4 regions of the Paenibacillus sp. J22P51 genome follow, and region 3 is predicted to be linked to each of the others. Evidence: riboswitches for the same ligand, from Rfam matches in the RefSeq annotation. Region 3 holds a riboswitch; each other region holds the start of a gene.

Region 1 (3,362 bases), on a different contig from region 3:
AACACGATGAATGCCCAGCAATATAAGGATTACGGCCATTATGGGAAAAAAACCTACGGTATGATCCAGAAGCAAAAAAACACCGGCTCCAATCAGCACAAGCGCTGTATTCCGGCTGCGGTTATTTTTCGTATCTTCTCCCATCGATGCACCTCCTCTTGCTGCCATTTCTCTTTCGTTCATACGATTCCTAGCATACCATAAGAATGGACGACCTCCAAGATGCAAATCCTTATCCCGCAAGGCTTTGCTTCCGTGGAGGTCACGATCCATGGCTATTTTCTGCCGCGCGGGTCTCGCTCATCGCGCGAGCGCTGCTCTTGCTGCCACTCATGCTGCAGCTTGCTGCGCAGCGAACGCAGCTCATGCTGAAGGTTGCCACCGGCCTCCTTCAGCGTCTCCTTCGACAGGCGGCCCGCCACGCGGAGCCCCTGCAGCGCTTCCCGGCCGAGCTCGCGGCCGGTGACCTCCAGCTCGCGCCATGTGTCGCGAGCCTCTTTGCCGTGCAGCCCGCCACGCGGCTGCCCATCCTCGGCTGCGTGCCCGGCACGCAGCTCGCGCAGTTCCTCTGCGAGCGCCAGGCACAAGTCCTGGCTGCTCGCGTACTGCGCGCGGTAGTGCTCGCCAGCGGCTTCCTCGCGCAGCTTCTCTTGCAGCGCGAGCCGCGCGAGGTCCTCTTCGCCGGCGCGCATCGCCAGCTCGGCCTGCTCGCCGCGCAGCTTCGCCATCTCTTCCGCTCGCGCGATGTGACTGCGCAGCGCAATCGTTGCCTGAAGCGCTTCTTCATAGCGCTCCTCAAGCTTGGCAATGGTGCCATCATCATAGACGCCTGGCGTCGTTTTTCCAATGGTCTCCTGCCAGACGGTTTCAGCCATTTTGCCAATTCGATCAAATATATTAGTAGGATCAATTTCCCGATTCTTATTGTTCATGTCTATCGCCCCTCACCCTTCATCATACTCCTATCGTAGCTCAATTTCAGAAAGTCTAAAACCGACTATCGACTGTTTTTGAACCTAGACCTAAGTCTAGTATATTTGTGTTCACCCATAATTTGGTCGTTGTTCGAGCCTGCGTGCGATGATAAAATATTTGAAGCCGAGTCTGGTGCATAAATAAGGCACTGGTACGGGGGACGAAATACTTGGGGTGAATATTTGCTTCGGCTTGGAGCAGACTAGGGAGAACCTTCTTCCCGAACCCGTCAACTAACCTCGAAGGCTCATGAAGGAGGATTACCAATTGAATAAGCTTACCAAAGGGTTAACTAGCCTTGCCATTTCACTATCTGTATTGGCAGGAGGCTTTCTTTCCCCATTTTCGGCTCAAGCAGCTGAAATGGAAGTGAAAGTGCAAGTCAATGATGACCTGATTCATTTCCCAGATGCACAGCCATTTCTGGATGGCAACCACACAACCCAAGTTCCACTTCGGTTCGTAACCGAGAAGCTTGGTTATACCGTGAACTGGCAAAAAGAAGGAAATCAAATTAAGGTAACATTAAATAACAACAAACATACGATTACCTTGGTATCCGGAGAAAAAGAAGCCAGCATCGATAATACCCCCGTGGTCTTAGAGGGAGCTTCCCAGTTTCAAAATGGGCGAGTTTATGTGCCGCTACGTTTTCTTTCCACCGCTGCAGGGGTTCCTGTACAGTGGGATGCTAGCAGCAATTTAGCCATTTTAAACAAAGATGGCGGACATCATGCACCAGACTATGAAATTTTCGAGTCCACAGCTTATTCGGCAGATCCTTCTGAAAATGGTGGTTATGGAGCCTTTGATTACATGGGCAACCCACTTGCGATCGGCACAGTTGCTGTTGATCCATCCGTAATTCCACTTGGCACGAAACTTTATATTGAAGGTTATTCTTTTGGTGGGCTTCCTACAGGCGGTATGTACGTGTATGCGACAGATACCGGCGGGGCCATTAAAGGAAAGCGAATGGATATCTTTGTTCCAGGTTCAAGGAAATCCTTACAAAGCTTTGGCATTCAGAAAATTAAAGTGTATCAAATTCCCAATTAGTAATTGAAGAAAGCTGCCTTGAGAATTCACTCAAGTGCAGCTTTTTTCGTAGGTGAATGTTCCGATGAAAAGAGGGCATTCGTCCAATCAACATATATCCCGCCTTCATATGATGTATAGTGTTTTACCCATATCAATTGAAAACCGGAGGGGATACTATGTCAGCTGTAGGTAGTTGTGGAACGCCAGGATACGGAAATTCTGTAGGCGTTATTCTTGTTCTTTATGTGCTGTTGGTCATTATTCTTGCAACTTTCTATTAGGACCATGTCCCGCTAAACTTTCTACATTGAAAATAGACCCGCCTACTGAAGCACTCATTTAGAGCTTCAGCAGGCGGGTTTCTTTTTATTTAAAATTGATACCACTTGTTCGTTGTGTCAGGATCTGCTTAAGATGACCTCCAAGATAAGTACCCGCTTCCATGGGGGGGATGCGCGCTCCCCCTTCCAGTTCACATTCACCACTGCTGAGTTAAACGAGTTTCCGAGCCTATCTCCCTCAATGGCCGATTTATAACTAGTTGCAAAAAAAGACGCTACAGCTGACCCTCCTGACAGACGGTTACTTGTTAGCGCCAAATATTTGATGATATAGCGTATATCATTTTATTTATAAAAGTATAAGTTCACTACGTTATCTCGTTGTATAGACCTTCACAATATGGCCACGCTGAAAGCCTTGCCCACCTGCTGGCAGCCAAATCAAGCAATCTGCATCCTTGATCGACACCATAATACTCGACTTATCAATGCCAGCTGGTCTCACCCATAAGGTACCTGCTTCGATGCGTGTTGTCCCCCTTATATAGCGAGGATAGGCGGACGGTTTATCATAAGGAACATCTAAAAAGGCTGTAAACTCTTCCGCCACAGGACGCTGGCTCCCCAGCATCGCGTTAATAATGGGCTTAGCAAATAGCTCGAAGCCAACGAACGATGCCCCGGGATTACCGGACAGCGCCATTAACAGCTTTCCCTTCCATAGCGCAGCACTCGTCGGCGTGCCTGGCCGCATGGCTACTTTGTTAAACAACAGCTTCCCGTCGAATCGACCGAATAGATCGACAAGGACATCGTAATCGCCAACAGAGACACCGCCTGAAGTCAGAATGAGGTCGACATTAGGCAATACGGCCTCAAGTAAGGCTTCCACCTGCTGAGGATCATCAGAGAGTGCCGGCATGATCAAGGCCGATCCCCCAATTGCTTCCACTTGTACCGCCAGCATGTAGCTGTTGCTATTGCGTATTTTCCCAGGCTGCAGCTCCTGTTCGACATGTAGAAGCTCTGACCCCGTTGAGAAAATAGCCACTCTTGGCTTCCGGT
Region 2 (3,362 bases), on a different contig from region 3:
ATCAACCGTTTTTACTTGAAGCGCCATCATATAGGCTGCACCTATATAGATAACACACGTGATCACTAAAGAAGCAACTGCCGCTAATAGCTTGGAAGTCAAAATTTTAGTACGCGTTACGGGCTTCGTAAGAAGAAAGTCTGCTGTTTTCTCACGAACTTCCTTGGAGACTATAGACGTTCCCAGAACCATGGCTTGAATGGCTCCGCAAAGCGTAATGTACATAAAGATGTACATATAGAAACCTAACAGGGTTCCAAAGGTCTCGATTTCAATACCAAGTGCTTTCCTGACTCCTTCTGGATACCCTTCTAATATCGAAGAAAATTCAGCGAAATCCTTAGAGACAGACGGAAAAAGGGATAGGAATAAGACGATGACAGCAATTAAGGAACACGTCCACGTGATCGTGGATTTCCGATAAGCTCTCAATTCATGAAGAAAAATATTCATTCCACTTAAGCCTCCTTCTCATAGTAGTGCATAAAGATCTCCTCTAAATCAGGCTCTTCGATCCAAAGATTATCAATTTCAATTTCAGCAATTTTTCTCATCACTTGATTAATGTTGCCTTTAAATAAGAAGCTAGTTGTCAGGCCTTGGACATCAATGTCATTAACCCCGGTCATCTTGAAGAAATTAGGGTCGAGCGCTTGTGCCGTATCAATTTTAAATCTCTTGAAATTGTTTTCTTTTAACGTGCTGATCTTCTCAACCGTCACAATCCTACCTTCCTTTATTATCGCGACTCGATCACATAGTCGCTGAACTTCACTCAATATATGAGAGGAAAAAAGAATCGTAGCTCCCCTTTTATTCTGTTGTTCGAGTAATTCGAAAAACTTCTGCTGCATGAGCGGATCAAGTCCACTTGTCGGTTCATCAAGGATAATGAGCTTAGGATCGTGCAGCAGCCCTTGAACGATGCCCACTTTCTTTTTGTTTCCCAAAGACAGATCATCGATTTTTTTCGTAACGTCAAGATCCATAATTTCAGCTAGCTCTTTCATTCTTTTTGTGCAATCCTTCTTGTAGAAGCTGGCTGAATACTTTAGTAGGTCGATCACCTTCATGTTGTCATAATAAAAAACTTCTGACGGTAAATAGCCGATTTCTTTCTTAATCTCAGGCGCAAACTGAATGCAGTCTTTCCCGAAAATTTTGGCACTACCGCTTGTTGGAAAAATCAGAGACAGCAGCGTTCGAATCGTTGTTGATTTCCCAGCACCATTCGGTCCAATAAAACCAAATATTTCTCCTTCCTCGATCGAAAAACTAACATCTGTAATGCCTCTTGAATTCCCATAGGTCTTGGTCAATTTATTAATTTCAATGGCATGCATGGTATAGCCCCCTTATGGAATTTATGTAAAATTTCAGGTTGAAGGCAAGCAAAAAGAAGCCCTAAGAGTAGAGAATCTCTACTCTCGGACTTCCAGAATAAGAAGGCGAGGGTGCGGTTCTCTCTCAATGCACTTACGAGGTTAGCTGTCGGATTCGGACTTGAGAGCGTCCTACCTAATGCTTGCGAGCATCAGGATTCACCCCGTGAAGCCATATGTTACTTGGATGGCTCCGGTTGGTTCCCCCGTTTCCCATTGGGAATTAAGTGGTTTCTTTTTGCAAAAAATCAACTTGTCGTAATGAATCTTACGCCGTTCTATATAGAATGTAAAACCTAGATTCGCCTTTAATTTTTGCTTATTTGACTTCAGGAGTCAATGAAAGCGTATTCATTTAATGGTGACGTTGATTATCCCATACTTTGCTACCTATTAATGCTCCTTAGGGAATACGGCTTTGTGAAGTCGCCTGCCTAGGACGATCACATCAATTGGAAACGATGGAATCCATCTGATATACTTACTCCAATAAATGGGTTATATTTTCATTTTGACGGAGGATTCTAATGTCTAATTCAAGTATGTTTACTATGGCCATGTACCGCCCCCAACCGGGTAAAGAAGCCGAGCTAGCCGAGATTGTCAAAGGACACGTCCCGATGCTTCGCGAAGAAGGGCTTATCACGGATTTTCCGCCGGTAACGCTTCAATCTGTAGACGGCACTCTTATTGAAATATTCGAGTGGTTATCCGAGGAGGCCAAGGACAAAGCGCATACATCCCCAAAAGTATGGCCGATTTGGGAAAACATGATGAAAGTTGCCGAGATGGTAAGCCTTTCGTCGCTGCCTGAAGCAGACAGGCCTTTTCCGAATTTCAAAAGAGTCACTCTCTAGCCAAGGAAAATGCTGCATAATCGCATCAATCACGTTGGTATCTCCGTGTACGTGAGTATAATACTGCATAATCGCATCATTCTGGTGGAAGCGTCGAGGAATGTAGATTAGTTAGTAGAAAAAGCCCGGGGATGCTTTCCCCCGGGCTTTCGCTTTGTCTCTGAAAGCAACTATTTATTGTCTGCCTTCGCTTTTTTCACTACTGTTTTGGTTTGGTTTTTGGTTTCTTTGTTTGGCTGATTTTACACTCTTTTTTTGGTTTGTCATATCTTAGCCCACCTATCTCAAGTAATTGGAATACAGAGTCAGCCTATTTTTTTGATGGCTTTGATTAGCTGTTATCAAGATTGATTATTTCATCTAGTTCTGTACTATGTTCGTTTGCGGCTGCACTAATTTCTTGATCAACCTTATTAATTCCTTGAATTTGCTCCGCGGCTTCTGCTTGATTGTTCAATTGCTTAACAATTTGTCCAGTGCCATGAGCTCCTTGCTGTCCTCTATTTGATGTCATCGTAATTATCCTCCTTTTCCAAGATCGACTTCCAGCTATATTATGAGGCTATTTTCCAACCTTATTCACGCCATTAACCAAATGATTAAAAAAGGTTGGAAAATGAACACACTGCCAAGTAAAAAGATCTCCAGTTCTAAATCGGAAACTGGGATAAAATGAAAACCATCGTCTCATACTAACGACGATGGAGGTGAACACGTTGCCCAAAAATGAAGCTGATCCAAAGTATGACCGTGAAGATAACCGAGCAGATAAGAAACACAATCAGCAGAATAATGCCAGTTTCCTCGAAGAAGAGCAAACGCTAACGAGCAGCAATGCCGCTGATTCCGTCCCAAGTTTAAATGGTATTCCCAAAAATCAGATTTGAGTTCTGTGGGGCTGCTCTTCTCTTCACTACTGATGGGAAGAGCAGCCTTTTAAGCGAAAATGAAACAAGCTACACTTCAAACCTAATACTTCCCAGAGTGAATTCGAATGACCGTGCAATCACTCTCTTCATCTCCATCACCAGGGTATTCTGCGCAAAAGGTGGATTAGGACCCGCATCTGCCCAATCTCCAAATCCATGGCTCAGAACATGATGATTTGCTTTACTCGCTAAAT
Region 3 (3,362 bases):
ATTGAACATCATCGTGTTCATGATCACCAGTACAATGGTAAAACAGAGCAACCAGGAGACAGGAGTTTCTCGTAAGCGGCTAGGTAACTCTGATTGAGCGTGCGTAGTTCCTTTATTAGAAGTGATTGCGTTGTTTGACATTTTCACCATCCGATCTAAAACTATAATACATTTTGTTACAGTTTAGCATGGTGGTTACGGTGTGTCAATGAATTGGCCATGGTTAAAATTAGTTGATGATTGAATATTTATTCGTTAAAATGTATTATTATTCATAAAATGCAGGGGGGTAATCTAGTGGAACATACGATAAGAAAGGCAGAAATGAAAGATTTGGAGGCATTAAAAGAGCTGATGGTTGGCTATATTGTAGGCTTTTATAAGAAGCCGCGGCCCGAGTCCGCTGATATCCATCGTCTGATCAGTACCTTACTTCAGGAACAAGGCGGTATTCAGTTTGTTGCCGTAAAAGAAGGCGAGCTCGTTGGCTTTGCGACTCTGTATTTTGCATGGAGTACGATGAAGGCTAGTCCCATTACGATCATGAACGACCTGTTCCTTCTCGAACCATTTCGGGGAACTACTGTGGAAGAAGACTTGTTCCGGGAATGCCAAAGCTACTCCAAGGAAAACGGCTATGCCTACATGTCTTGGATCACCGCACCGGACAATCATCGTGCACAACAGTTTTTTGATAAAAGGGGTGGAACTCGCGTGGATTGGGTGAATTACACCATGAACTGGAGTATTTCCAACTAATTACTTCGTTTTAACCTGGTATGTTCGTTCTAGCACGCCACTTTTCACAAAATACCTCGAGTCCCTACGAAAATGGAAGATAATCAACGAATCAGGTAATTGTAAGCGAATTATTGGGGGAATCACGAGGTGGAAGAGAGCTTTTTACGTTTATTCCCACCTTTACTATGTTGGTAGAAGAGAGTAGTATTCAACACGTACATGAACAGTTGAATATTTCGCTTAATTTTCTTTTAAGAAAAGCGGGGGAACCACGAGTAACATGGGGTGAATAATGGTACTGATATGATGTACCTTTTAGGGCAGATTTCTCGCGGCCCGAACCCGGCAGCTAACCTCGTAAGCGATCGTGAGAAAGGAGAACATGTGTTTAAAACACAAGGTCGATCCTTGTGTTTTTTTGCGTCCATTTTACAAATGAGATCTATGAGATTAGCTTTAATTGGAGGAACGACCACGAAATGACAAGTGATTCATTGAAGAAAATTGTGTTTGGTAAGCCGCTAAAGTCGAGTGAGATTGAGTCGGAGAAAATGCCTGTCTGGAAAGCGCTCCCCATCCTGTCTTCTGATGCCTTATCTTCTGTATCGTATGGGACGGAGCAAATTCTGTTAGAACTCGCAACAGTGGGGATTGCTGCATTTGCATTCTCCTTGCCGATTGCGATTTCGATCATCGCATTGATTTTATTGCTCGTGTTGAGCTATAGGCAAGTGATTGAGGCCTACCCTATGGGTGGCGGCGCTTATATGGTTACCAAAGAAAATTTAGGAATGGTATGGGGACGACTAACAGGTGTCTCACTGCTGATCGATTATACCTTGACCGTGGCCGTTTCGATCTCGGCAGGTGTGCAGGCGATTACTTCGGCTTTTCCTTCTGCAGTACCGTATATTGTTCCGCTTACCATCTTTCTGGTTTGGATTATGGTCTGGATTAATTTGCGAGGCACTTCCGAATCAGGCACAGTTTTTGCGATTCCGACGTACTTTTTCATCCTTTGTATTCTATTGTTAGTGGGTAAAGGTATCTTCGATTTAATGACGGGCTCACTCAATACGCATGCCATTGATTTCACACCAAGCGCAGCGACGAACTCATTAACCTTATTCGTACTTCTTAAGGCATTCTCGTCTGGTTGTTCAGCTGTAACGGGAATCGAAGCGATTTCCGATGCCGTTCCGCATTTCCGAACGCCATCAGTCAAAAATGCCAAACGTACGCTCCTCTCCTTAGGCGGCCTGTTGGCGATCGTCTTCGGCGGTGTAACGCTGATCGCCTTAGGGTATGGGATTGCCCCAGATCATAATGGGCACACTTCGGTTCTGTCGATGGTGACGGAGCAAGCTTTTGGCCGTGGCGTTATGTACTATGCGACCCAAATCGCTACAATGCTAATTCTAGTGCTGGCGGCCAATACGAGCTTTAATGGCTTCCCCATCTTGGCGTCGATCATGGCCCAAGACAAGAACTTCCCGCGCATGTTCTCATTCCGTGGGGATCGACTTTCGTATCATTATGGCATCATCACGCTTGGCGTGCTGGCAAGTTTTCTACTGGTTGGCTTTAAGGGTAAGACCGATGCACTTATTCCGCTTTATGCGATCGGCGTATTTTTATCTTTTACACTAGCTCAGGCGGGTTTGGTGCGTAAATGGTTAAAGGAGCGCGTATCCGGCTGGATCGGCAAATTAATCATTAACGGCCTTGGCGGCATCGTCTCCTTTGCAGTTCTTATCATTTTCTCTGTGACTAAATTTAGCGAGGGTGCTTGGATCGTCATTATCGTGACACCGATTCTACTCTGGTTAATTACGAAGATCAGTCACCATTACGATGACGTAGCCAACCAGCTGCGCATTGATATCACACAAGACCGCGTTTGTACCAAAGAACCCGTCATTATCGTACCCGTGGCTGGGATTCACCGTGCTGTAGAGCAATCGCTGAACTATGCGAAGTCACTCTCGCCTAACGTTATCGCCTTCTATGTCTCCTTCTCGGATGAAGATGAGGAATCGATGCAGGAGAAGTGGCAGATCTGGGATCCAGGTGTTCGACTGGTTGTGTTCAAATCACGGTATAGAACGATCCTGAAGCCGCTAGCTGAATTCATTGACCGAATCGACACGCACGTATCAGAGAAGCAGTCTATCATGGTTATTCTCCCTCAATTCATGCCGAAAAAATGGTGGCACCGTCTGCTCCATAATCAGTCCGCTGCGCGTATCCGCTCGAAGCTTCAAGCCGATAAGGATATCGTTGTTGCGACAGTGCCGTATCATTTACACCAATAGACGTGTACGTGTACAATAATAGGGAGAACATGTAGACGAGGTGACCTTATTATGGTGAAAAAGAAAGCTAAAATGACGCCAGCTGCGGCTAGCGTGCAAGATAAACCAGCAACCCTGAAGGATCTGCTGCGTCCGGAAATTTTGGAAGGACTCAAAGCCCAGGCTGACGCGATGAAAGCGGAAGAGCAAGCAAAGAAGGACGCAGAGAGGGCCAGGGTAGAGGCGGCTCGCAAGGCGGAAGAGAAGCGCCTTGAAAATGATTTTGCTTATCAGCTGGAGAAAAGTAAATTGGATTGGCGGAAACAC
Region 4 (3,362 bases), on a different contig from region 3:
CAATGACTAAATATAACCATGCCATAATGAACACTCCTTCATGTAGGTATTATGTCGCCAGTCCCATAAAAAAACAAAGAAAAGCCCGGGAATATCGCACTGCTGCGATAGACTCCCGGGCTTTTCTCCCTCCGTGACCACAGCGTATCCGCTGTGTGTTTTCCCTTGGACCAGCCGGTGTTTGCGCACCGCGGAACCCTAGAAAACGACATGCCGTTATTATAGGCTGGCTAACATATTATGTCAAGTTACACATTTTGTATAATTGCTCTTTACCTTACTCCTCCAAAGCAATCCCGTTCAACGCGACATGCGCACGGAACATATCCATTCCGTCCGGCTGTTCCTGCTCGGATACCCACGTAGCTTGATCCCAAATCTTCGACAGCTTGAGCGCGCGGCTGCAATGCACGAAGCATTCTTGTACTTCGACGCCGACAGCGGCGATCGGTGACTTCCCGTTCAGCTGCATAGTCGACAGCAGTTCCTCGTCCTTCGTCAGCCAAGCGCGACCATTGACGCGGAGTACCATCTCAACACCTGGAATGATGAACAGGAGGCCGACTTCCGGGTTGGTTAGCAGATTTTGCATCGAGTCTAGTCGGCGATTGCCAAGTCTTTCTGGGAAGATAAAGCGGCGTTCATCCAAAACCCGTACGAATCCTGCAGCATCCCCGCGGGGGGACACATCGCTCGAGCCATTCGCATTCGACGTAGAGAAGAAGAATAAAGGCGATTTTGCGATGAATGCACGTGCGTGCTCGTCGATTTGATTGATAACCTTATGTTGAACCGCAGGATGCGGCTCCCCAATATCTGCTCTAATCTCGTCGATGGATCGTATAATACCGGGAAATGGGGGTGTTGTATTATTTTGTGTGGTGTCCATACCAGCCAATCCTTCCTCAAAGCCCAGGGCTATTACTAATCTTTGTGTACTCAACTTGTTTACTTTCTAGTATACGCCGATACACCCGTTCAAATGAATGAAGCCCTGCAAGCCGCTCTTACGAGCTAAGCTTGCAGGGCTTCAATCTGTGCCGAGAACATTACTTGGATTCAGCAGTTAGTTGATTGTAGATATCATCCCACAGAACTCGTCTGGCGGATACATATCGCTTCGCATAATAGGATTCGCTCAACTTATTCTTAACAACACCTTGATTCGTAGCGGAGTGAACGAATTCACCGTCTCCGAGGTACATCCCTACATGAGAGATACCGCTGCCATCCGTGTTGAAAAATACAAGATCGCCCTTACGAAGATCCTTTTTGTCAACCCAGTAGCCTTCGCCGTTTTGTGATTTGGAGCTGTGTGGAATATCGATGCCGAACTCGCCGAACAAGTAGGACGTGAAACCAGAGCAATCGAATCCTTTGGTTGTCGTTCCTGCCCATCTGTAAGGAGTTCCTACAAGCTCGTCTACCGCTTTATCCATATCGGATGCTGCGAAAACGCTTCCTACACTAACACTCAAAAACAAAACAAGACTAAATACAAGACCAACAACTTTCTTCAACTGCTTGTCTCCTTCCGGTGCCTACGAGGTTAGCTGGAGGGTTCGGTTGAAGGTTCCCTATGATCCCTGTCTTGCAAGATCAATTCACCCGGAGTGGTTCCCCCGTTTCCCCATAAACTGAGGAATTCGGCATGAAATATTTGGTTTTTGATGCTAGTCCTTTTTATTCGTCATAAAAAATGAAATTCCTCTTTTATGTTTGAAAAATAGGCTGAAAATAAGTGAAATAGTTCGGAAAAAAGACAAAAAAAAGCCCCTTTCTCAATGAGAAGGGGAGAATGTTTGCCTATTCGCTGTTTTGCTGGATATTAATTGGATATTTTGGCAGAAAGAAGCTGATATTGGGAGGAAATACCCCAGATTTGGATGAAAATGTGGAAGAGGGGGTACAGCTGGTAAATGATTAGCGCTGCTAGACCTGCCCACAGGTAGGTGGCGGTGACCGTGACCCCTGCCAATAGTCCTGAAAAGAGTAAAAGGGTAATGGCAAGTCCGACAATCGGCAGCGAATGTCGAAAGAAAGAGATGACAGTCGATGTGATACCTAACTTGGCTGCGATCGCGAATTGGACATACATAAACAGAAGCTGAAGGAGAAATCCGTAGACCAGTAAGCTGAGAATCCAGGGCAGAAGCTTGAGAACAACCTGCTCGTAGGAAGTGCTATGCCCTAGAATATAAGTGGCTTTGGGGAATATCCAGATGAGTGGAAGCAGGGTAAGTGCGATCCGGATAAGATACACAAGCAGGAAAGGGAGCAAGAGCTGCTTCATCCCGCGAAAGAAACGGTAACCAGCATTCTGGTGAACGTGTGTTAGTGAATAGAAAACACCACCATTTAAGAGGGGGGTTAGCAGCATGCGGGCACACAAGAGAGCAGCGAACCACCATAGATAAGAATAACTAAGATCTGTTTTGAGTAACTGAAACTGGCCTTCAGCTAGAAAGATCTGCAATGCCTGTTTGGGCTGCTCAGCGCCAGGGAAACGATGCATGAGGGGGATGAGTATTCCCTGCACAAGCTTATACAGGAGAATACCCCAACCCATTTGATATAGGAATAAAATAATGGTGGCAAAAGGCTGCGCCATAGCTGCCCTGAAGCCGGATTTGATATAGGTGGCCAACGAGGGTCCCTCCTCAGAGTTTGTCATAAGAAGTAAGCCAAGTCCTTACCAGGCTACTGAGCCGAATATGGCTTGCAGGAGTTGAATAATGCCGAGATTCCACCGAATTTGCCACTTAGTATTTAAATGTGTTTGATAGAAGTTGTTGATGTGCTTATTTTCGAGTATGAGCGTGTACTTAGGATCGATTCGCACCCAGTCTACAGGGGATGTATGCGTTAATTTGAATTCGATGCTGCCTTCCTTGCCATCCCATGTTTTATCAAGCGTTGTGCCATCTGCAAAATGGAACAGAATCGGCACCTCCGGCGAGTTGCCGCCATGCTTAACAATGCGAACCGTGCTTTCGTAAGTCTCGGATCCCTTACTGCCCTGAGGCCGAACGTTGACACTCGCGACGGAATAATCCATCATCATCTCGCCGTACACATACTGATTGAAGAAATCATCCCATTTCGTTTTGCTGACATCCTCCACAACCTGTTGGAAATCCTTCGTCGAGGGATGCTTGAATTGCCATCTTTGGAAATAGGTTTTCATAATTTTATCCATGACTTTGGTGCCGACCTGCTGCTCAATCGCTTTCAGTACGAGCTTGCCGCGTGTGTACACATTTTCCGCATATTGATCATGGCCTGTGTAGGCCCATGCGTCCTTCTGCAGCCCATTTGGTGAGGTGACGTAGCTGGATTCGACAGGCAAATTAGGCGCATCG

The links. A riboswitch is a leader RNA that binds a small molecule or an ion and turns the genes downstream of it on or off. The one in region 3 is predicted to bind cyclic di-AMP.
Region 1: another riboswitch for cyclic di-AMP. It lies ahead of AC58QC_RS18930 (stalk domain-containing protein); the one in region 3 lies ahead of AC58QC_RS20705 (APC family permease).
Region 2: another riboswitch for cyclic di-AMP. It lies ahead of AC58QC_RS11880 (ABC transporter ATP-binding protein); the one in region 3 lies ahead of AC58QC_RS20705 (APC family permease).
Region 4: another riboswitch for cyclic di-AMP. It lies ahead of AC58QC_RS23865 (C40 family peptidase); the one in region 3 lies ahead of AC58QC_RS20705 (APC family permease).

The regions. Positions count from the first base shown of each region.
Region 1 is NZ_JCAUAZ010000008.1:249,536-252,897, forward strand. It holds gene liaF (cell wall-active antibiotics response protein LiaF) at 1-144, opposite strand, end outside; gene AC58QC_RS18925 (PspA/IM30 family protein) at 276-932, opposite strand; cyclic di-AMP (ydaO/yuaA leader) riboswitch at 1,087-1,238, shown strand; gene AC58QC_RS18930 (stalk domain-containing protein) at 1,243-2,034, shown strand; gene AC58QC_RS18935 (YjcZ family sporulation protein) at 2,193-2,297, shown strand; gene AC58QC_RS18940 (molybdopterin molybdotransferase MoeA) at 2,671-3,362, opposite strand, start outside.
Region 2 is NZ_JCAUAZ010000004.1:212,233-215,594, reverse strand. It holds gene AC58QC_RS11885 (ABC transporter permease subunit) at 1-453, opposite strand, end outside; gene AC58QC_RS11880 (ABC transporter ATP-binding protein) at 459-1,343, opposite strand; cyclic di-AMP (ydaO/yuaA leader) riboswitch at 1,458-1,622, opposite strand; gene AC58QC_RS11875 (antibiotic biosynthesis monooxygenase family protein) at 1,910-2,239, shown strand; gene AC58QC_RS11870 (hypothetical protein) at 2,571-2,753, opposite strand; gene AC58QC_RS11865 (hypothetical protein) at 2,956-3,126, shown strand; partial or broken gene AC58QC_RS11860 (alpha-L-rhamnosidase-related protein) at 3,196-3,362, opposite strand, start outside.
Region 3 is NZ_JCAUAZ010000010.1:100,907-104,268, forward strand. It holds gene AC58QC_RS20695 (MFS transporter) at 1-141, opposite strand, end outside; gene AC58QC_RS20700 (GNAT family N-acetyltransferase) at 325-759, shown strand; cyclic di-AMP (ydaO/yuaA leader) riboswitch at 969-1,120, shown strand; gene AC58QC_RS20705 (APC family permease) at 1,221-3,056, shown strand; gene AC58QC_RS20710 (YqkE family protein) at 3,108-3,362, shown strand, end outside.
Region 4 is NZ_JCAUAZ010000014.1:25,466-28,827, reverse strand. It holds gene AC58QC_RS23875 (DMT family transporter) at 1-25, opposite strand, end outside; guanidine-I (ykkC/yxkD leader) riboswitch at 111-213, opposite strand; gene AC58QC_RS23870 (MSMEG_1061 family FMN-dependent PPOX-type flavoprotein) at 278-889, opposite strand; gene AC58QC_RS23865 (C40 family peptidase) at 1,050-1,520, opposite strand; cyclic di-AMP (ydaO/yuaA leader) riboswitch at 1,524-1,662, opposite strand; gene AC58QC_RS23860 (hypothetical protein) at 1,829-2,647, opposite strand; gene AC58QC_RS23855 (M1 family metallopeptidase) at 2,693-3,362, opposite strand, start outside.